Linked DNA regions of Lichenicola cladoniae. The protein of the gene in region 2 interacts with the protein of the main gene of each other region in a pairwise test. Links are inferred from orthologs where the notes say so. Each region holds a gene or a part of one and is shown on either strand. Other genes may lie near its edges.

What was found.
Region 1: the proteins of HN018_RS02775 (region 2) and HN018_RS01490 interact in binary tests that used the Escherichia coli proteins (3 or more experiments, as listed by UniProt). The link is inferred for Lichenicola cladoniae from one-to-one orthologs.

What each region holds. Positions count from the first base shown.
Region 1 is NZ_CP053708.1:356,071-366,340, reverse strand. The notes cover bases 3,780-6,763. They hold HN018_RS01490 (3-deoxy-manno-octulosonate cytidylyltransferase), read right to left. Parts: upstream 5,664-6,763; coding sequence 4,896-5,663; downstream 3,780-4,895. Other genes in these bases: HN018_RS01480 (hypothetical protein), read right to left, coding at 6,557-6,763; kdsA (3-deoxy-8-phosphooctulonate synthase), read right to left, coding at 5,660-6,511; HN018_RS01495 (KpsF/GutQ family sugar-phosphate isomerase), read right to left, coding at 3,853-4,887. In the rest of the region: HN018_RS01520 (FAD/NAD(P)-binding protein), read right to left, coding at 1-1,043; HN018_RS01515 (glycosyltransferase), read right to left, coding at 1,226-2,209; HN018_RS01510 (YggT family protein), read right to left, coding at 2,206-2,526; HN018_RS01500 (hypothetical protein), read left to right, coding at 3,249-3,530; more of HN018_RS01480, read right to left, coding at 6,764-7,678; HN018_RS01475 (glycosyltransferase family 2 protein), read left to right, coding at 8,334-10,270. UniProt on the Escherichia coli protein: Activates KDO (a required 8-carbon sugar) for incorporation into bacterial lipopolysaccharide in Gram-negative bacteria.
Region 2 is NZ_CP053708.1:641,452-651,710, forward strand. The notes cover bases 4,256-7,228. They hold HN018_RS02775 (TetR/AcrR family transcriptional regulator), read right to left. Parts: upstream 6,062-7,228; coding sequence 5,450-6,061; downstream 4,256-5,449. Other genes in these bases: HN018_RS02770 (type 1 glutamine amidotransferase domain-containing protein), read right to left, coding at 4,671-5,351; HN018_RS02785 (paraquat-inducible protein A), read left to right, coding at 6,440-7,228. In the rest of the region: HN018_RS02750 (DUF6726 family protein), read left to right, coding at 1-28; HN018_RS02755 (cytochrome c), read right to left, coding at 216-1,412; HN018_RS02760 (xanthine dehydrogenase family protein molybdopterin-binding subunit), read right to left, coding at 1,419-3,599; HN018_RS02765 ((2Fe-2S)-binding protein), read right to left, coding at 3,596-4,072; more of HN018_RS02785, read left to right, coding at 7,229-7,972; HN018_RS02790 (PqiB family protein), read left to right, coding at 7,969-9,681; HN018_RS02795 (PqiC family protein), read left to right, coding at 9,678-10,259. UniProt on the Escherichia coli protein: Involved in response to both electrophiles and reactive chlorine species (RCS). Represses the transcription of the nemRA-gloA operon by binding to the NemR box.

The DNA.
Region 1 (10,270 bases), 290 kb from region 2 along the record:
ATCCGTCCGGCGCGGACCCGAAGCTGGCCGCTTGCACGCGCCGCCTCGATCCGGTCGGCGACCGGGCCCGACACCCGATGACGATGGGTGTCCCACCACGGACGCAGATGGCGCAGGAACCGCTGCCGGTCGGCGGTGCACATCGCCTGCCACAGCTCGGTGGTGATCGGGCGGAGTTCGTCGATCACCGCGTGCCAGCTGCCGCCGATCGTCGCCTGCCGCAGGCTGCTGCTGCGGAGCGCACGGGTCAGGACGTTCAGCCTGGTCGGAAAGGAGTCTGTCTCCGGCGCCGAACCGGCCCCGCCTGCGGCATGCCGATGCGGCATCAGGCCGCGCCGCGACAGGGCGGTGATCGGCCCGCGATGGCCCTGGTCGAGCAGCGAGACGATGGTGTCGATGGTGGTCAGGCCGGTGCCGATCAGCAGCACCGGCATGTCCGGATCGAGATCGGCCAGCGTGTCCGGCCCCCAGGGGTCGGGCTTGTAGGCGGGGCTGTCGTAGAAGGCCGGATCCTCGACCGGAGGGGCTGCCGGCGGGAAGTTTCCGGTCGCCAGCACGGCGCGGTCGGCGGTGATGGTCCGGTTGCGATCGAGCGTGAGTGTCAGGCCGCCGCCGTTCGGCTCGATGTCGGTGACGTCGCCGCGGACCAGCTCGAGCTGGTCGCCGTGCTCGGGCACCTTCATCTCGAGATTGACCAAATGGCGGATGTAGCGGCCGAACATCCGCCGCGGCACGAAGGTGCCGGGACCCGGCACGATGCCGCACAGGTCGGCCTCGGACAGCGACTGCAGCCAGTGCAGGAAGTCGAGCGGACGCGAATGGAAGGCGCTCATCTTGCCGGCGGGCACATTCAGCAGGTGGCTCGAGTTGCCGGTCGAGTAGGCGGCGCCGCGCCCGAACTGGGCATTGCGCTCGATCAGGATCACGCGGGTCTGCGGCGGGCTGCGCTGCAGCAGATGCAGCGCCAGCAAGGTGCCGCTGAAGCCCGCACCGACGATGGCGATACTCGCCGAGGCCGGATCGGGAAGCGTCGAACTGCTCATGGGCAGCAGGGCGATCGGCGTGGATGCAAATGATCCAAGGGCATCTCCTCTGTTTCCGGGAGCATCAATCTCCCGTGGCCGGTGAGGCAAGCAGCATAACTATCACGGGTAAAGTGAAATTCTCATTCTACGCTGCAGCGTCGAAGTCCGAAATGAACAAGGTCCGACGTCCGCCCACCGGTTCAGGACGCGTTGCCGGGATCGAACTCCGGGGCGGGATGCGACAGGTAGGCCAGCCGCTTGAACTCGAGGCGGCCGCGGGTGACGCTGTCGAGGATCAGGCCGCAGACGAAGCTGAGGCAGGCGATCAGCACGAAGCCGAGGGCGAGAACCGCGCTCGGCAGCTTCGGCACGGTACCGGTCGCCAGGAACTGCAGCACCACCGGTATGCCGAGCCCCAGGCCGGTCAGCAGCATGATCACGCTGATCGCCGAGAAGAACGCCAGCGGACGCTCCTGCTTCATCAGGATGACGATGGTCCGCAGGATGCGCACGCCGTCGCGATAGGTGTGCAGCTTGGAGACCGATCCCTCCTGGCGCTCGATATAGCGGGTCGGCAGTTCGGCGATCGGCATGCGCAGTTCGAGTGCGTGCACCGTGAGCTCGGTTTCCGTCTCGAAGCCGGACGACAGGGCCGGGAACGACTTCACGAAGCGGCGCGAGAACACCCGGTAGCCGGAGAGCATGTCCGACAGGCGCTTGCCGAAGATGGTGTTCACCAGCCCGGTCAGCACCTGGTTGCCGAGCACGTGGCCACGACGGTAGGCGGCAGTGCGGTCGGTCACCCGCGCCGCGTTCACCATGTCCAACCCATCCTTGCGCAGAAGCCGGATCAGGTCCGGGGCGGCATCGGCATCGTAGGTGCCGTCGCCGTCGACCAGCACGTAGAGGTCGGCTTCGATGTCGGCGAACATGCGGCGGACCACGTGGCCCTTGCCCTGCAGCGTCTCGAGCCGGACCACGGCACCGGCATCGCGGGCGACGTCGCGGGTGCGGTCGGTGGAGTTGTTGTCATAGACATGGACCGTCGCGCCGGGCAGCGAGGCCCGGAAGTCGCGGACCACCTGGCCGATCGCCACTTCCTCGTTGTAGCAGGGGATCAGGACGGCGACGCGCGGACGGGCGGACCCGGGCCCGGTTGCAACCGGACCGGGCGACCCGGTCACGAAAAGAATTGCTGCGTCGAGTGGGTAAGGATGGCCGTCTCGACGGCGATCAGCAGCGGCACCAGCAGGTACTGGGCGACCAGCAGGACCACCAGCGGGCTCAAATCGACATTGCCGAACTGCGGCAGGATACGGCGAACCGGTGCCAGCACGGGCTCGGTGGCGCGATACAGGAACTCGCCGACGGTGCGGACCAGGCGATTGCGGTTGTCCAGAACCCCGAATGCGAACAGCAGGCTGAACAGGCAGGAAATCAGCAGCACCGCCACGTAGATACGTATGACGAGGTAGAGCAGGGCAAAGATGGCCGTGATCACGGCATGGTCCTTAAACGTGTGTCGTAGCCCCGAAACTAACGGTCCCGGTTCGGCCATGCAACGGCACCCAAGGCGGCACCCGGCGTGCAGGGGGATGGGCCTTGACTTGCCCCCAGCCTCGGTTATTTATCCGCGGCCTGCACGGCGGGGCTGTAGCTCAGTTGGGAGAGCGCCTCGTTCGCAATGAGGAGGTCAGCGGTTCGATCCCGCTCAGCTCCACCACCCCCCTGCATGGCCACCCCGAGCCGACGTCGAATAAGCATTTCGCGCTGCTCCTGCTTCCCGCGGTTGCTCCCCGTGTCCAGGCTTGATCCTCCTTTACATGGCGGAGGCTAGCATTCGAGGTGGCACGGCCATTGCGATTATCCTGGCGTCCTGATGCTTCGCGACGTGATCCGGACGCGGTTCAGGCAGCGTGACATCCACCAGAGGCTATCAATCACCGCCGGAAGCTCGTCTCGCAACAGCCTTCCAGCAGGCAGTCCCCCTCGCGCATGACCGCAGGCGCAGATTTCGCCCCCCGCCCTTGCGACAGGCCTGCCGGGCTTGCCGAGCCGTTAGACCACGCGGTTTGGCCGCTCGATATCCCTACCTCGACACTTGATCCTCATCTATGCCTTCCCGAATAGGAACAAGTTGCACTTCATCGAGCGAGTTCGGGTTGATACTGTTATGAAGCTGATTGTCGATCCGATATCGGATCGACCTCGGAATAACTATGAATGATCCTTGGACATGTGACGCTCAGTGGTCTGGATGACGGTGCGTTGATTATCCTGATCGAGGGGAAGAAAAGTTATTCCGGCTTCACATTTGATCCAGCCACAATGGAGATGCAGGCCTCCAGTACGTACATCGAGAACAGGTCCGTTCCATTAGCACTTTATAAAAACGTGACCCTGGCATGGCGCGATGACAAAGGCCTCAAGGCGGTTGAGACTCTTCTGGGTAAGCTCCGTCTCCACGAACAGGCTAATAGTGGCGCTGCGCGGATCAGCCTTTGATGTGGAGAGATGAAGTGTTACCGGCCTGACCCGCTTACATATGTAGAGGGCGGATGTGCCTGCGCTCGTTGTAGCGCAGGCAACCAGGTCAAGTTCGACCGGCGCGGACGAACTTCGCCGAACGGTCGAAACGATTGCCTGCACCGGGCTACGGGCAACTCATGGCCGGCGCGATCTGTAACGGGATCGTAACGTTTGATGAGCGACTGCAGAAGAAGCTTGGGGTAGAACTAAACCTCGCATAATCCTCTCAGGTTCGCGAACTGACGAATCTTAGCCTAGACAAAGACCTGTATTACACCTGAAAAAGACTTATTCGGAGTTACGCTAATCTAGCCCTAAGCAGATCATGAACGTGCACCAGCCCAGCCGGCCGGCCATCCTCAACCACAAAGATACTGGTGATCCGAGACTCGTTCATCCGCGCCAGGACTGTCACCGCCAGTGTATCCCCGCCCACCGTCTGCGGCGTGGCGCCCATCACCTCGACGATCGGGCGATCGGTGAAGCTGTCGCTGAAGGCGCGGCGGACGTCGCCGTCGGTCAGCACGCCGACCAGATAGCCTTCCAGATCCACCACGCCGACGATGCCGAAGCGCTTCGAGCTCATTTCGACGATTCCGTCGGACAGGCGGGCGGAGATCGTCACCAGCGGCATGTCGGCACCCTCGTGCATGAGACGCCGCACCTGCATCAGGCGCTGGCCGAGCTTGCCGCCCGGGTGGTAGCGGTTGAAGTCGGTCGCGGTGAAGCCGCGCCGTTCCAGCAGCAGGATCGCCAGCGCATCGCCGGCGGCGAGCTGCATCGTGGTCGAGGTGGTCGGCGCCAGGCCGTTCGGGCAGGCCTCCTCGGACGCCGGCAGGAACAGCCCGATATCGGCGGCACGCCCCAGCGCGCTGTCGGGCCGGGAGGTGAGTGCCACCAGCGGCACCCCGAAGCGGCGGGTGTATTCCACGATATCGGCAAGCTCGGCGGTTTCGCCGGACCAGGAGATCGCCAGCACCACGTCGGTGTCGCGCAAAACGCCGAGATCGCCGTGGCTGGCCTCGACCGGATGCACGTAGTGGCTGGGTGTGCCGGTCGAGGACAGCGTCGCGGCAATCTTGCGGCCCACGTGGCCGGACTTGCCCATTCCGGTGACGATCACGTTGCCGGTCGCGCGCTCGATGATCTCGGCCGCGCCGGCAAATGCTTCCGCGAGGCCGTCGGCGAGTGCCCGATGCACGGATGCCAATCCGCGCTGCTCGATCTCGAGAGTGCGGCCGACACTGGCAGACGCGGCGGCGATCGCGGCAGTGGCCGGCGGCGCAGCAACAGCGGAGTTGGCGGGCCGGTCGGCCTTGGGAATGCTGGACACGACCGACATCATGCAACCGCCGTCGCGTGCAGGTCCGGCGGCGCTGCGGACCGGTCGAGGATGGAACGCGCGCGCGCCAGATCGGCCGGCGTGTCCACGCCCAGCGGCACGTCGTCCACCAGCACGGCGTCGATCCGCATGCCGGCTTCCAGGGCGCGCAACTGCTCGAGTTTTTCCCGCAGTTCGAGCACCGACGGAGGAAGCGAGACGAACCGCTCGAACGCGCTTCTGCGCCAGGCATAGAGGCCGATATGATGATAGAGCGGGCCGTCGCCCCAGGGGGCCTGGGCGCGGGTGAAATAGAGGGCGCGGAACCGGTCCGGGCCGATCGGCGTGCCAACCATCTTCACGACGCTCGGCGCGGCCAATTCATGCGGATCGGTGATCAGCGCGACCGGGGTCGCCAGCATCACCTCCGGATGGTCCAGCAGGGCGGCGGTCAGGCGGGTGACATGCGGCGCCACCGTGGGCAGGTCGCCCTGGATGTTGATCACCACGTCATGCAGGCGGTCCGGGTCGGCCAGGGAAAGAGCCTCGGCGATGCGGTCGGTGCCGGACGGGTGGTCGGTCCGGGTCAGGATGGCGCGGCCGCCGGCGTTGCCGATCGCCTCCGCGATGTCGGGATGATCGACCGCGACAATGACCGGGCCGAGTTCGGTTTCCATCGCGCGGCGCCAGACATGGACGATCATCGCCTCCCCGCCGATGAGGGCCAGTGGCTTCAGCGGCAGCCGGGTCGAGCCCAGCCGCGCCGGGATGACGATGACCGGATTCATGCGAGGCTCGGGGCCGACTTGGTGACCTGGTCGTAGCGCATGAGGTTGCGGATCAGGGCCTCGAAATCGCGCAGCGCGATCATGTTGGGGCCGTCGGACGGAGCGTTGTCGGGATCGGGATGGGTCTCGATGAACAGGCCGGCCACGCCGACCGCGACGGCGGCGCGCGCCAGCACGGACACGAACTCACGCTGGCCGCCGGAACTGGTGCCCTGGCCGCCGGGCTGCTGCACGGAATGGGTGGCGTCGAAAATCACCGGCGCGCCGAAGCCGGCCATGATCGGCAGGGACCGGAAGTCGGAGACCAGGGTGTTGTAGCCGAACGAGGCGCCGCGCTCGGTCGCCATGACGTTGGGATTGCCGGCGCCGGTGACCTTGGCGATCACGTTGCGCATGTCCCACGGGGCGAGGAACTGGCCCTTCTTGACGTTGACCACCCTCCCCGTCTCGGCGGCGGCGATCAGCAGGTCGGTCTGCCGGCACAGGAAGGCCGGGATCTGCAGGATGTCGACCACTTCGCCGACGATGGCGCAGTGCTGGCACTCGTGCACGTCGGTCAGGAGCGGGACCTGCAACTCGGCGCCGATATCGGCAAAGATCTGCACGGCCGCCGCCAGCCCAACACCGCGGGTGCCGGACCCGCTGGTGCGATTCGCCTTGTCGTACGAGCTCTTGAACACGAAGCCGATGCCGAGCCGGCTGGTGATCTCCTTGAGGGCGTGGGCGCACTCGAAGGCGTGGTCCCTGCTCTCGATCTGGCAGGGACCGGCGATGAGCGACAACGGCAGTGCGTTGCCGAACACCACCTTGCCGACGGTGACGGTTTGGTTCGGGGCGCTGATGGACATGGTCTGGCCTCCTCGTTGCCGGTTACGACAACCGCAGGCTAGGGACTATATCCGGATACGGGCGCCGGAGACATGCCCGGATTCCACCCAGTTGCCCTCGCCGCTCAGGAAGCGCTGCGGGGTCACGCGGCGGGGGGCGACGACCGCGCGCAGGGCCGGTGCATCGCGGCCGGCGACCACGCGATGGATGAGGCCCGGGCCGACGATGGCCATGTCCTGCGCGTCGAGCTTGATGCTCTCGACCGACAGGCCAGCCTCGGCGGCGAAGTGGCCGAGCTCGTCGGCACCGCCGACGGTCCAGCGCGAGCGTCCGCTCGGGCCGAACTCGGGTAGTTCGTGGCTGTCGCGAAGCATGTCGATCCGGATCGGCGCGGCCGGATGGCCGACATAGATTCCTACGCACTCGCCCGGCGACGGCAGGTCACCGAGCGCCGACATCTGCGCGAACCGGTCGTCGCCGCTCAGGCTGTCCAGGCGGTAGGCCACCGGATGGTCGTCGAACACCGCACGCAGCAGGCGCACGACCGGCTCGCGGAACAGCAACCCGGCCAGGCCGGTGAGCGCGGTCTTGAGGCGGCCGTCGCCCTCGCCGTCCCGGGAGCGCGGGGCGGTGGCCACCTTGATGTTGGCGAGGTCCTTGCTGCCGACGCCGGCGGGCGACAGGGCGTTGTGCAGCACCACGTAGCCGTTGAGGATCAGCTCCTGCATGACGGATTGCAGCTCGGCCGCGCAAGCGCCGACGGCAATGCGGCCGGCCAGCAGTTGCGGCGCATCGGTGCGGTCGGTCCAGAGGCCGCCGAGAACGGAACGGGTGCGGCCGGTGCTGGGAAAACCGACCAGGACAGCGTTCACCAGGTCCAGGTAGGCAGCACTACCAACCGGTGCCGACAATAGCAGATCGACGTTCTGCGGCTTGACGGTGATGAAGGAGAGATAGCTGGGGTCGATCGGGCGGTCGAAGCGGATGTCGAAGCCGCAGCGGCCGTCACCGAAACCGACATTCTCGAGATCGGGCCTGTGCACATCTGCAAAGCCCTCGCCGATCAGATCATGATGCAAAAACGCCCTGATCAGGGGAGGTGACGTGTAGTCCGCCCCGTAAAGCCAGCCGATAGCGCCTTCGCTATCGAGCCGGTCGATTGCGCCTCTCATCGTCACGGCGGTCATCGGTGCTCCTATAAACGGGGAAATCTGCATCATGCTTGCTGCCGGGCCACTAACGATTGTTTCGAAAGGGATAAATCAAAACTCAAATCTGTTTCATGGAACAAAGACCTGGGCGAGATTATCGCCGCCGTAAGGGACAAGCCCTAAAGCACCAACACAATGCCGGCTGTCTTGATCCGCTATCGTCCGGAAGCCCACCGTTTAGAGTTTCGGGGCAGTTCAAACTTCGCTTTAAGCCGCCCATCGGGCGAATGAAGGTTGTTACCTCACGCCCGTTCTTCACACCTGTCAGACTATCACCGAAGGATGACATGGCCACAAGGCGTAACGCATGCAGCCCGCCTCAATCCGTGTGCCGACACGTGCATCCAATCCTTACTCCGTTTCTACCTTTGATATAGCAATGAAGCACAACGTCTAAGTGATGCAGATATTTAGACGTTTTAATGTTTTATATATAGCTTACGGATGGCTGGCTTCAGTATCAGCGAGGGTATATGTACGATCGTGATACATTTTTCAAAAAGGTAATCGGCTGTTACCGCCTATCGTGACTTAGAGCAAAGGCGGCCAGAGCGGGTTACGCTTGAAATAAATTAATGATTTTCGACCGCGGAAAGTCATATAAAACGAACTGTTTTGGGACGGATACTTCATGCGCAGCAAGAGTTTGCTCGGACTTATTGTTAAAAACGAGCAACAGGACATCGCCGAGTGGCTTGTTCACCACGCTGGCCTAGGGTTTGATCGCATTGTCGTATTCGATAACCAGTCAACAGATGAGACTGCGGTGGTCGTTACCGAGTTGGCGCGTCATCTACCAATCGACCACATCAGGTGGGGCGACCACGAGCGTTCGGTTGAGGGATTGACAAAGCAAGGAGCAGCCTATGCAGCCTGTATCTCGGATTTCAGATCAGAGTTCGACTGGATGTGCTTTCTCGACGCCGATGAGTTTCTAATCCCGCCACCGGGCGATACAATTCTAAATCTGCTGCAGCGATTTGAAGAAGCTTCGGCCTTTGCGCTCAACTGGCAGGTCTTCGGATCCTCCGGATTAAAATCAAGCGCCTCGAGACTGGTGATGGAGGCCTTTACCCACCGTGCGCCCAATGACTTCGATATCAACCGGCACGTTAAAATGTTCTTCCGAACAACCGACGCAAAAGCGGTCGTCAACCCACATTTCGTTGAAACCACACGCCCTGCTCTCGATATTTGGGGAAAGGTCATTGATTGGTCATTACCGGGGGTAACCCGCCCGGACCAAGTTATTCAGGGTGATTGGCGCCTGCACCACTACATAATTCGAAGCCAGACTCACTGGGAACAACGTGTTCGACGCCGGCAGCCGGGTGGAGAGGCTCGAGAGTGGAACAAGTTCAAGGACTACGACAGAAATGACATCGTCGACTTGAGCGCCCTCTCCTCCGCGAGACTGGCGCATGGGCGATTAGCTGCTCTCGGAAAAGTCTATCTTTCGGTCCCGTCAAGCGAACAGCTAACAGAACCCGACCAGACAACCTCAATAGAACGCACTTCATTAACATCACCCGTCCTATGCGTCATCAATACTTTCAGTATCAATGAGCTACGGGGATGGGCAATGGTTCCGAATCAGGTTGCCCCTACAGTGTTAGACATGTTCGTGGACAATCAGCACTGCCGTTTTGTTACATGCAATACTCCGCGACCAGACATTCAGAACGCTTCTGTCAAAAGTCTGGAGGTTGGATTTTCAATAACGATACCGAACGAATACATAGACGATGATGATCATGTGCTGTCGTTCCGGGATGCCAACGGGCTTCCAGTGACCATCTTGGCCAACGACACGCGCCACACCCACCTAGATTTTAAGTTCAGATTCACAACCGAAGTCCATAGCTGTGTAGATGCTCCGCAGCAAAGCATGCTACGGGGATGGGTGACGTGTCGTCGATCCCTAGATGGCGATCTTATCACAAGCTGCGACGTAATGGTCGTCGCTGATAACCAGGAAATCGCCGTGGTCCGAGCCGACCGCCCACGACCGGACGTAGCGGCGAGCCTGATGTGCAACAGCCGATGTGGCTTCAACCTGCCACTTCCGTTGGATTACTGTAGTACAGCTCCGAAAGAATTCCGATTTTTCCTGATGCCCGAGCGCATCGAGTTAATTGGAAGTCCACTCATCGCAACCATAGAGCATCGAGATGACAAAGCTGGTCAAGTCATCTCCCTGATCGAACGGGTAGAGAGATTGGCCGACACGATCCAGAACATGGACTACGAGATCGTAAAAAGCGAACTACGCATCGTTCGAAGCATTCTTGAAAAGCTAATGCCGAGAGAAGGATTCACCACTGACCGATACGATCCATGGTTTAGACAGCACCTTCGGCATCTCAGGCAAACGGCTTCGAAAGGAAAACACAAGACCGGACCTCTTGTATCTGTAATTTGCCCGGTTTTCCAACCTACCATCGAGGACTTTCGGATCGCGGTCGACTCCGTGCTAACACAGACTCACGAGAATCTCGAACTTATCCTCATTGATGACGGCAGCAATCAGCTCGCCCTAACTGAAGTCATCAACGGTTATCTCCAATC
Region 2 (10,259 bases):
CGGGTGCGCGGCGGCGATCGATCCATAGGAATCGTATCGATCGGTCGCGACCTTCCTGGTCAAGCACGCGGCCGTTCCGGGCGAACATCAACGCCGGCAGTGAAGACCACGCACGCGCCGCGTCAAATGGCGGGATGCGGTGTCATTCCGGCAGGATCGGAATTATCCGGCGTCCAGGCTGCCGTCGATGACCGGAGCGCCGACGCGCCGGATCATCAATGTTCGAACTGCTTTGCCGTCACGGTTCCGGTGCGACCGGAGAAATGCTTGATGACGTAGTTCGACAAGGCCGCCAGCTCCTCGTGGGTGTAGGCGCCTGTGAAGCCGTGCATGAACATCAGACCCTGGTCGGTCTGCAGTTCCGACCCATGCTCCAGCGTCTGCACGATATTGGTGCCGGCCGGATCGCCGAGACTATGGTCACCGCTCAGCGCCGCCCACGACGATTGCCGGCCGGTGCCATCGGGCAGATGGCATCCGGCACAGGCCTGGGCGAATATATGCGCGCCCAGTGCATCGTCGGTCGATGCGTCGGCGTGCAACGAGACCGGAACGACTGCCGGTCCGTCTGCTCTCGCCGGCACGTCACGCAGATAGGTGACCATTGCGTGCAGGTCGTCGTCCGTCATGTAGCGGAGGCTGTTCTGCACCGCCTCCGCCATCGGTCCGGATGCCGGCCCATGCCCCGGTGCCTGGCCTTCGTGCAGATACTGGACCAGCTGGTCGTCGCTCCAGCTGCCGATGCCATGGGTCTTGTCGCTGGTGAGGTTGTAGGCGAGCCAACCCACCTGTTCCGCGCCGGCGAGCTGGCGGCTGCTCAATCCCTGCATGAAATTGCGTAGCGTGTGGCACTGCGCGCAGTGGCCAAGCGCCTCGACCAGGTAAGCGCCCCGGTTCCAGGCATCGGACTTGCCGTCGACCGGCTGGAAACGGTGGTTCGGGTTGTTCAGCATGTTCCAGCCGATCATCAGCCAGCGCTGGTTGAACGGGAAGTTCATCCGGTTGGCCGGCATGGCCGCGTCGATCGGCGGCAGCGAGAACAGATAGGCCTTGATCGCCAACGCGTCGGCGCGGGTCATCAGGGTGTACGAGTTGTACGGCATGGCCGGATACAAATGCCTGCCGCCGCGGCCGATGCCATGATGCAGCATCTCCACCCACTCGTCGTCGGTATAGCGCCCGATCCCGACATCGCGGTCGGGCGTGATGTTGGCCGAAAACAGGACGCCGAACGGCAGGTCGAACTCACGGCCGCCGGTCCAGGCCTGCCGTCCCGGCGCCGAATGGCAGGCCGCACAATCGGCGGCCCGGGTCAGGTATTCGCCACGCTGGAGCAGGGTCTGCTCGGCCGCATGAGCGACGGGAACGCCGCCGGCCAGCAGGGCCAGCAGCGGAAGAAGTACGCGACGCATCACTCTCTAAGCCTCGTTCAGCTGGCCGGTCGCGAACGGGATGCGCCTGAGCCGCCGTCCGGTGGCGGCGAAGATCGCATTGGCCAGGGCAGGTGCCGCGGCGACCGTGCCGGTCTCGCCGATGCCGCCGATCGAGCCGGTCGGGTTGTGCACGATGTGCACGTCGATCGCCGGTGCCTCGTTGATCCGCATCATCCGGTAGTCATGGAAGTTCGATTGCTGGACACGACCTTTTTCGATGGTGATCTCGTTGTAGAGTGCCGCGGTCAGGCCGAATATGATCCCGCCCTGCACCTGCGCCTTGACCGTGTCGGGATTGACCACCGGGCCGCAATCGAGCGCCACGGTGACGCGCTTGACCTGCACCTCGCCCTTCGCGGTGACGACAACCTCAGCGACGGTGGCCATGATGGTGCCGAACGCGACCTGCAGCGCGACCCCGCGTCCGCTGCCGGTGGGGAGTGCAGAACCCCAGCCGGATTTCTCGACCGCAAGATCGAGCACTGCGCGCGTCCGATGATCGTCCGCCGGCAACAGGGCGCGGCGGAACTCTACCGGATCCTTCGAGGCCAGGGCGGCAAGTTCGTCGATCACGCTCTCGACCACGAACACGTTGTGCGTCGGGCCGACGCCCCGCCACCACAGCGTGGTCACCTCGTTCGGCTCGTGCCGCACGTATTCGGTTTTCTGTGCCGGAAACCGGTAGGGCGTCTCGGTCGCACCCTCGACCGCGTCCGGATCGAGCTTGCCGTCCATCTTCATGCCCGGCGGTGCCCAGCGCGCCATCACCGACGAGCCGGTCACACGATGCGACCATCCGGTCACCTTGCCATCCGCATCCAGCCCGGCCGAGATCCGGTCGTAATAGTAGGGCCGATACAGATCGTGCTGGATGTCCTCCTCGCGGGTCCAGATCAGCTTGACCGGATAGCTCACATGCCGGGCGATCCGCGCCGCCTGCGTGATGCTGTCCACGTCCAGCCGGCGCCCGAACGCACCGCCGATGATCTGGCTGTGCACCTTCACGGTCCCGATCGGCAGGCCGGTCTCCTTGGCCACGGTCGCCTGGGCGCGCACCGGAACCTGCGTGCCGACCCAGACGTCGGCGCCGTCCGGCCGCACATGCAGCGTGGTGTTGATCGGCTCCATCGGCGCATGCGCCAGGAACGGCAGCTGATAGACTACGTCCAGCTTCTTGACGGACGCGCCGATGACCGACGCTACATCGCCCTCGTCCTTGGCAACCACGCCCTCGGTCTTGGAGGCCGTGTCGAGCCGCTCGATCACCAGCTTCATGCCGGTCGCGGCGTTCGGCCCCTCGTCCCATTGCGCGGCGGCAGCCTGCAGTCCCTGCTTGGCCGCCCACATGTGGTCGCCGATCACCGCGATCACGTCGTCGAGCGCCACTACGTCGCGCACGCCCTTGACCGCACGCGCCGCTGCCTCGTTGAACGATTTAAGCTTGCCGCCCTTCACCGGGCAGGCGCTCACCGTGCCGATGCCCATGCCGGGGATCTTGACGTCGATGCCGTAAATGGCGGTGCCGTCCACCTTGGGCGGCGTGTCGAGCCGGCGCGGCGCGGTGCCGATCAGCTTGAACGCAGACTGTTCCTTAATCGGCACGTCCGTCGGCACCGGTAGCAGTGCGGCCGCATCGACCAGCGCGCCGTAACCCAGCGTCCGGCCGGACGCCGCATGCGTCACCACCGCCCGCGATGCCGAGCATGATCCAGGATCGACGCTCCACTGCTGTGCCGCCGCCTGGATCAGCAAGGTGCGGCCGACCGCGCCCGCTTCACGCAGGCGCTTCCAGTCGCCACGGATCGACGCGGAGCCGCCGGTCGCCTGCTCGCCCAGCAACGGGTCGGTGTAGGCGCTGGCATCGGGTGGGGCTGCCATCGGCGTGACCTGATCGAGCCCGACCTCGAGTTCCTCGGCGATCAGCATGCAGGCGGAGGTCCATATCCCCTGTCCGAATTCCGCATTTGGCATGATCAGCGTGACCAGGCCCTGGCGATCGATGCGGATGAAGGCGTTCGGCGCGAAACCCTCCGCGACTGTCGCCGGCACGGTCGTGGCCGCCCCGGCAACGCCGGGGGAGAAACCGGGCAGGCGCAGGCCGAGCATCAGGCCGCCCGCGGCGAGCCCGGTCTGGATGACGACCCGGCGCGACAGCATGGCGTTCATCCGGGCTGACCCACGGCAGCACCGGCCTCGGCCGCCTGATGGATCGCCTCCCGGATGCGGACGTAGGTGCCGCAGCGACAGATATTGCCGGACATCGCCTGGTCGATCTCGGCATCCGTCGGGCTGGGCGTCACATCCAGCAGCGCAGTCGCCGACATGATCTGTCCGGACTGGCAGTAGCCGCACTGCACCACTTCGGACGCCAGCCACGCCTGCTGCACCTTGGCACCGGTCGGCGTCTGGCCGATTGCCTCGATGGTCGTCACCGGCTGCGCGCCGACCTGTCCGATTGGATAGAGGCAGGAACGAACCGGTTTGCCTGAGACGTGAACCGTACAAGCGCCGCACTGGGCAATGCCGCAGCCGAACTTGGTGCCGGACAACCCGATCACGTCCCGGATGACCCACAACAACGGCATGTCTTCCGTGACGTCGACCTGATGGGAAGCGCCATTGACCGTTACAGTAATCATTTCAGAGTGGTTCCCGTATCGGAATGGCATCGAGACGATAGAGCGAATTATAACAGAGATCAAACCTGAGAGATCGTTATATCCGGACGAAGCTTACGGTCTGGCGGAGCTGGTAGATTTGATGGTGATCGAGACGACACGCCGGAACTAAATTGTTCCGATGGTGACATTGAACTGCAGGAAAATAAAATATCTAAAAAAGTATGCACGCGAAAAATCCGATGTGAACCAGGAGAAAACCACAAAATCGATAAAGCTGTTCGGGCAGAGCAGGATCGACTCGAAGAAGCGAGCGGGAGCGATCAGGTAGGTTTCATCACGGTTGAGGCTCGATCAGGCTTGATCGCAGTCAAAGCCATGAGTTTCGTTCGTCAGCCGCTTCACCGAAGCCATCATGTCAAGATACCCGAGCCGCCGTCGGTGCGATCGAATACTCGTGCGATGCAGGTTTTGCTGGAAGACGATCGGTTGAGCGTTCCTGGCTCCAAAACTCTTGTAGAATGAGTCGCCACTATCCTGAGACGTAGCAAACGGCATGATGATTTTCATGAAGGGCCGTGGCGGGTGGAGGCGCGATCCTGCGCGCCTCCCGAGGCGTCTATCGGGCAAGCGCCCGCAGCAGCGTTTTCGCCGCGGGTCCTGACGAAGCAGGGTTCTGACCAGTGATCAGAAGGCCATCGATAACAACATAGGAGCCCCAGTCCACACCTTTGGAGTAGAGGCCGCCTTTGGCCTTGAGTTCGTCCTCGACCAGGAAGGGTACCACCTTGGTCAGGCCGACGCCCTCTTCCTCGGTATTCGTGAACCCGGTGACCTTCCTGCCCTCGACCAGGGGCTTGCCGTCCGGGGTCCTTGCATGACGGAGGACGCCGGGTGCGTGGCAGACCAGCGCAACAGGCTTGCCGGCGCCAAGGAACGATTCGATCAGCGCGATCGAGTTCCGGTCCTCTGCAAGATCCCACATCGGACCGTGCCCGCCCGGATAGAACACCGTGTCGAAGTCCGCCTGGGACACGCTATCGAGGCGCACCGTCGCCGCAAGTTGGACATTGGCTGCCGCGTCGGCTTCGAAGCGCCGGGTCAGGTCGGTCTGGAACGATGGTTCGGCGCTTTTGGGATCGAGCGGCGGCTGGCCGCCCTTCGGCGAGGCCATTACGATCTCCACGCCGGCATCCTTGAACACGTAGTAGGGTGCCGCGAGTTCCTCGAGCCAGAACCCGGTCTTGCGCCCGGTGTCGCCGAGCTGATCGTGGGACGTCAGGACCATCAGGATCTTCATGTTATGGTTCCTATAGCAGCGAGTTATTGACAGAGTAGACCGGTCGGCTAACGGCAGGGGACACGTCGCTCAATTCGCCGAGCAATGCAGCTTCCTGATTACAGAGGAAGATGGAGGATCTGGCGGGTCGTTGTCAGCGCCGTCGCAAACGGTTGGCGATCGCGACCGATCTTGACCATGACGCTGGCTCCCAGCCAGAGCTGATAGAGGCTTTGGGCGACGCCATCGGGATCCCCCTGGATCGATAGCGATCCCTCCGCGACACCGGTAGCGATCGCCGCACTCAGGCGACCGATGATCCCGGAGGTGCCCCGCTTCATCGTCAGGCGCATGGCTTCGGACAGGTCTGCGACTTCGGCCCCCAGCTTTACGGCAAGACACCGGCCCTGGCAGTCGAGGAAGGATTGCGCGTCCTGCCATTGCTGCCAGTAGTTCATCAGGCGTTGCGCCATGGTCAGTCCAGGCTGGCCGAGCGTCTCGTCGATCTCGGACAGGTAGTTCTCGAAATAGCTGGCGAGCACGGCTTCGCCGAACGCGTCTTTCGAGCCGAAATAGTGGTAGAACGAGCCCTTCGGCACTCCGGCCGCCACCAGGATCTCGGTGAGGCCGACAGCGGAAAAGCCCTTGGCGGCCATCAGTCGCTGACCGGTTGCCAGGATGCCCTGCCGAACGTCGACGGTGTTCTGCTGAAGGAGGGGTGGTGGGCTCATGACCGCTGTAGAGCACGGAATAGACCGGTCGTCTAGGATAGGACGGAGGACTAGTGCGTGTAGATAGCCCGACGGCTTGAGCCGTGTCGGGATGCTCCTTCGAGGCCCCGATCCCGTCAAGACGATCGACGAGACTGGAAACGCCCGGTAGTTCATTGTTTTGATTGGTGCCGACACTCGGAATTGAACCGAGGACCTACTGATTACGAATCAGTTGCTCTACCCCTGAGCTATGTCGGCAGCTTGGCGCCGTATACAAAACCCTGGGCTCCACTGCAACATGCCGCCTCACCGCTCCGTCCTGCGTTGTCAGTCTGCTTTTCGGTTGGCCTCCATCCTGGCGGCCGACCTTTGTCCTGTTCGAGGCGATACGACCGCATGACGACCGACACCTCTCCGCCCGCTCACGGCGCGCCAACCAACCCGGCTCCGGGTGCGCCAAAACGACGCGGACTGGGGCGACGCCTGCCGAAAGGGTTCAAGTTCGGCGTCGCCAAGACGAAGCGGCCCTCACTGCGGCTGCACGTGCTGGACGGCCTGTCGGAGTGCCCGAGCTGCGGCTTCTTCCAGCAGGTTCCGCGTCTTCAGCCGGGCCAAGTGGCCGACTGCAAGCGATGCCACGGGCAGATCGGCCGACGCCGGACCAATCCACCCGTCTCTACGCCGCTTGCCTTCTGCTTGGCTTCGGCGGTCCTCTATTTCGTCGCCATCACCCACTCCCTGCTCACCTTCGACCTCTACGGCCGCACCCGGACGGTCTCGCTGCTGACCGGGCCGGGCGAGCTATGGCGCGAGGGCTGGGGACCGGTAGGCGTCCTGGTGCTTCTGGCGACCGTCGTCATACCGCCGATCGTGATCGGGCTGATGCTCGCGATTCTGACCGCCGCATCGCGTCCGAAGCTGCCGCGCTGGGCGCCCGGACTGATGCGGCGCTACGAGCGGCTGCGTCCCTGGTCGATGATCGAGGTCTATATGCTCGGGGTGTTCGTCGCCTACACCAAGCTGATCGACCTCGCCCATATCGAGGTCGGCGTTGCCGTCTATGCGCTGGCGGGCCTGATGCTGACGATGGCGGCGACGGACTCGACGCTGGATGTCGAGCGGGTGTGGCACAAGCGGCCGGTCGCCCGCTTTGCCCGTCGCGCGGATGGTACCCGGGTGATCATTTCGACCGTGGATGCTTCCGAAATGGTATTGCCGCCGGCGCGACGGATCGTCAGCTGCACATCGTGCGGCCTGGTCTGCGCCGCCGATTACGACATCCCGCAGGAGCGCGTGCTCGGAAACTGCCCGCGGTGCCAGGCGAAGGTACGGCGTCGCAAGCCGCAGGGCGTGCTCCGCTGCATGCTGTTGACCGGCTCTGCGGTGATCCTCTACATCCCGGCGAATCTGTACCCTGTGATGACCATCATCCAGGTTGGCCGTGGCGGCGGCCACACCATTCTCGCCGGCGTGCGCGAGCTGTATGAAGCCCACATGCTGCCACTGGCACTTCTAGTGTTCTTTGCCAGCATCACCGTGCCGGTCCTGAAGATCGTCGGTCTCACGATGATGGCCTGGTGCACCTGGCGTGGGTCCGCCACCCGCCTGATCGATCGGGGTCGGCTGTTCCGGATCATCGACGCGATCGGCCGCTGGTCGATGATCGACGTGTTCATGATATCGATCCTGGTGGCGATCGTGCATCTCGGCCGGCTTGCCAACATCAGCGCCGAGCCCGGTGTCTTCGCGTTTGCCTCCGTGGTCGTGCTGACCATATTCGCCGCCGACTGCTTCGACCCGCGCCTGATGTGGGATGCAGCCGGCATGAACGGTGTCCTGCTGGCAAAGAATGCCACGGGACCGAAGACAACGCAGGGCGGCGGACGACAGTCCGTCCTCCCCTCCGCAACGGAGTCTGTCGGCGCGTGAGTGGACAACATGAACAGCCGGACCGGCCGAGCCCTTCGTCAGGAACGCACGACGACCAGGTCTCCGAAGCGACCGTTCGGCCGGCGCGATTCTCCCTGATCTGGCTCATCCCGATCGTGGTACTGGCGATCGCCGCCTATCTCGGCTGGCAGACGCTGTCTCGGCGTGGCCCGGAAATCACGCTGGAGTTCCAGACCGCGGACGGGCTGACCGCCGGCCAGACGCAGGTCAAGGAAAAGGCGGTGGCCCTTGGGACCGTAGAGAGCATTCGGCTCTCGAACGACCTCAAGCGTGTCGAGATCGGGGTGCGCATGAACGCACAGGCGGCACCGTTCCTGACCAGCAACGCACAGTTCTGGGTGGTTCGGCCACGTCTGAGCGGTGCCAGCGTCTCGGGTCTCGATACACTGGTCTCGGGTGCCTACATCGCGGTCGATCCCGGGATGCCCGGCGGCAAACCGCAGGACCATTTCAAGGGTCTCGAATCACCGCCGGGCGTTCGCTCGGACGAGCCGGGCCGGACCTATACCCTCACCACCGGAAGCATCGGCTCGATCAGCCAGGGTGCGCCGGTCTTCTTCCGCGATGTCGTGGTCGGGGAGGTGCTCGGGTACACCATGCCGCCGGGCGGACGCGGGCTGATCCCGGTCCAGGTGTTCGTGCGCGAGCCGTTCGACCATTATCTTCGCAACGATACCCGGTTCTGGAACGTCTCCGGCATCCGGGCGGACTTCTCCGGTGGCGGACTGCACATCCAGTTCGAGTCGTTGCAGGCGGTGCTGTCCGGCGGTGTCGCCTTCGGACTGCCGGAGCAACGGCGGGACAAGGAAGTGGCCGAGGCGCCCGACAAGGCGGTGTTCAAGCTTTATGACAGCCAGGAAGATGCCGATACCGCCGGCTACCGCGAAAGGCTGACCATGGTCAGCTACTTCAAGAGCTCGGTGAAAGGCCTGACACCCGGAAGCCCGGTCAACATGTTCGGCCTTCAGGTCGGCAACGTGACCCATGTGAAGCTGCAGCTCGATCCTCAGACCGGCAACGCGCAGGTGCGGGTGGAAATGGAGATCCAGCCGGAGCGCGTGTTCACCGACGACGAGATCAGTCACGGCTCGATGGTGGACGTGACCCAGGCCCTGGTGAACCGTGGGCTACGTGCGGAAACCGATAGCGGCAATCTTCTGACCGGATCGACCGTGATCTCGTTCGGTTTCGTGCCGAATGCCAAGCCCGAGAAGATCATGATGGAGGGCCGCGCGATCATCCTCCCGAGCAAATCCGGCGGCTTCAACGGGATCGTGGACTCGCTCTCGACGGTCGCCAGCAAGATCGCCGCGATGCCGCTCGAGCAGATCGGCGACAACCTGAACAACCTGCTGGCTCACACCGACAGCACGGTTAACGGGCCGGAACTGAAGCAGGCCCTGCAGCAGCTGACCGGAACGTTGAAGCACGTTCAGGATCTGGCGCAGCACGCGGACCAGGGGCTGACGCCGCTGATGCAGAAGCTGCCAGGCATTTCGAACGACCTGCAGCAGGCAGTCAGCCATGCCAACTCCGTGCTGGCTTCCTATGGCGGCAATTCCGATTTCCACCGGAGCCTGCAGCAGACGCTCGACCAGCTGAACGAGACCGCGCGGTCGATCCGCCTGCTGGTCGATTACCTCAGTCGCCACCCCTCCTCGCTGCTGCTTGGCCGAGGCAAACCATGAGGCAGTCATCAATGACCGACACCGGCTATCGGGCAGGCAGGAGCGGGACGCGGCTGGTCGCGGTGATCGGAACCCTGGGAGCGCTGTTGCTGGCCGGATGCGGCTCGTCCGAGCCGAGCTACTACACGCTCAGCCCATGGCCCGGCGTGGCTCAGCCGGGTGGGCCGCTGACGGTCAAGGTGCGCTCGCCGACCATCGCGGCGTATCTCGACCGTGACTACATCGTGCGCAACGATCGCGGGTACAAGCTGAAGCTTGCCGACGATGCCGCCTGGGGCGAGCCGCTCGCGGACATGATTGGGCGGACGCTGGCGCTCGATCTGCAGCAGCGTCTGCCGGGCAGCAACGTCTTCACCCAGACCGGCGCGATCTCGACCGAGGCGCAGGCCACGGTCGAGCTCGATATCTCGCAGTTCGCGGAAGACCATGATGGTCGCGCCGAAGTCACCGCGACCCTGTCGGTCCAGCGATCGGATAGCGGGCCATCGTCCGCACGGGTGATCCACGTCGTCGCGACGCCGGATGGGCCTGCCATAGCGCAGCTTGCGGCTTCGTTGAGCCAGTTGCTGGGTCAGGTG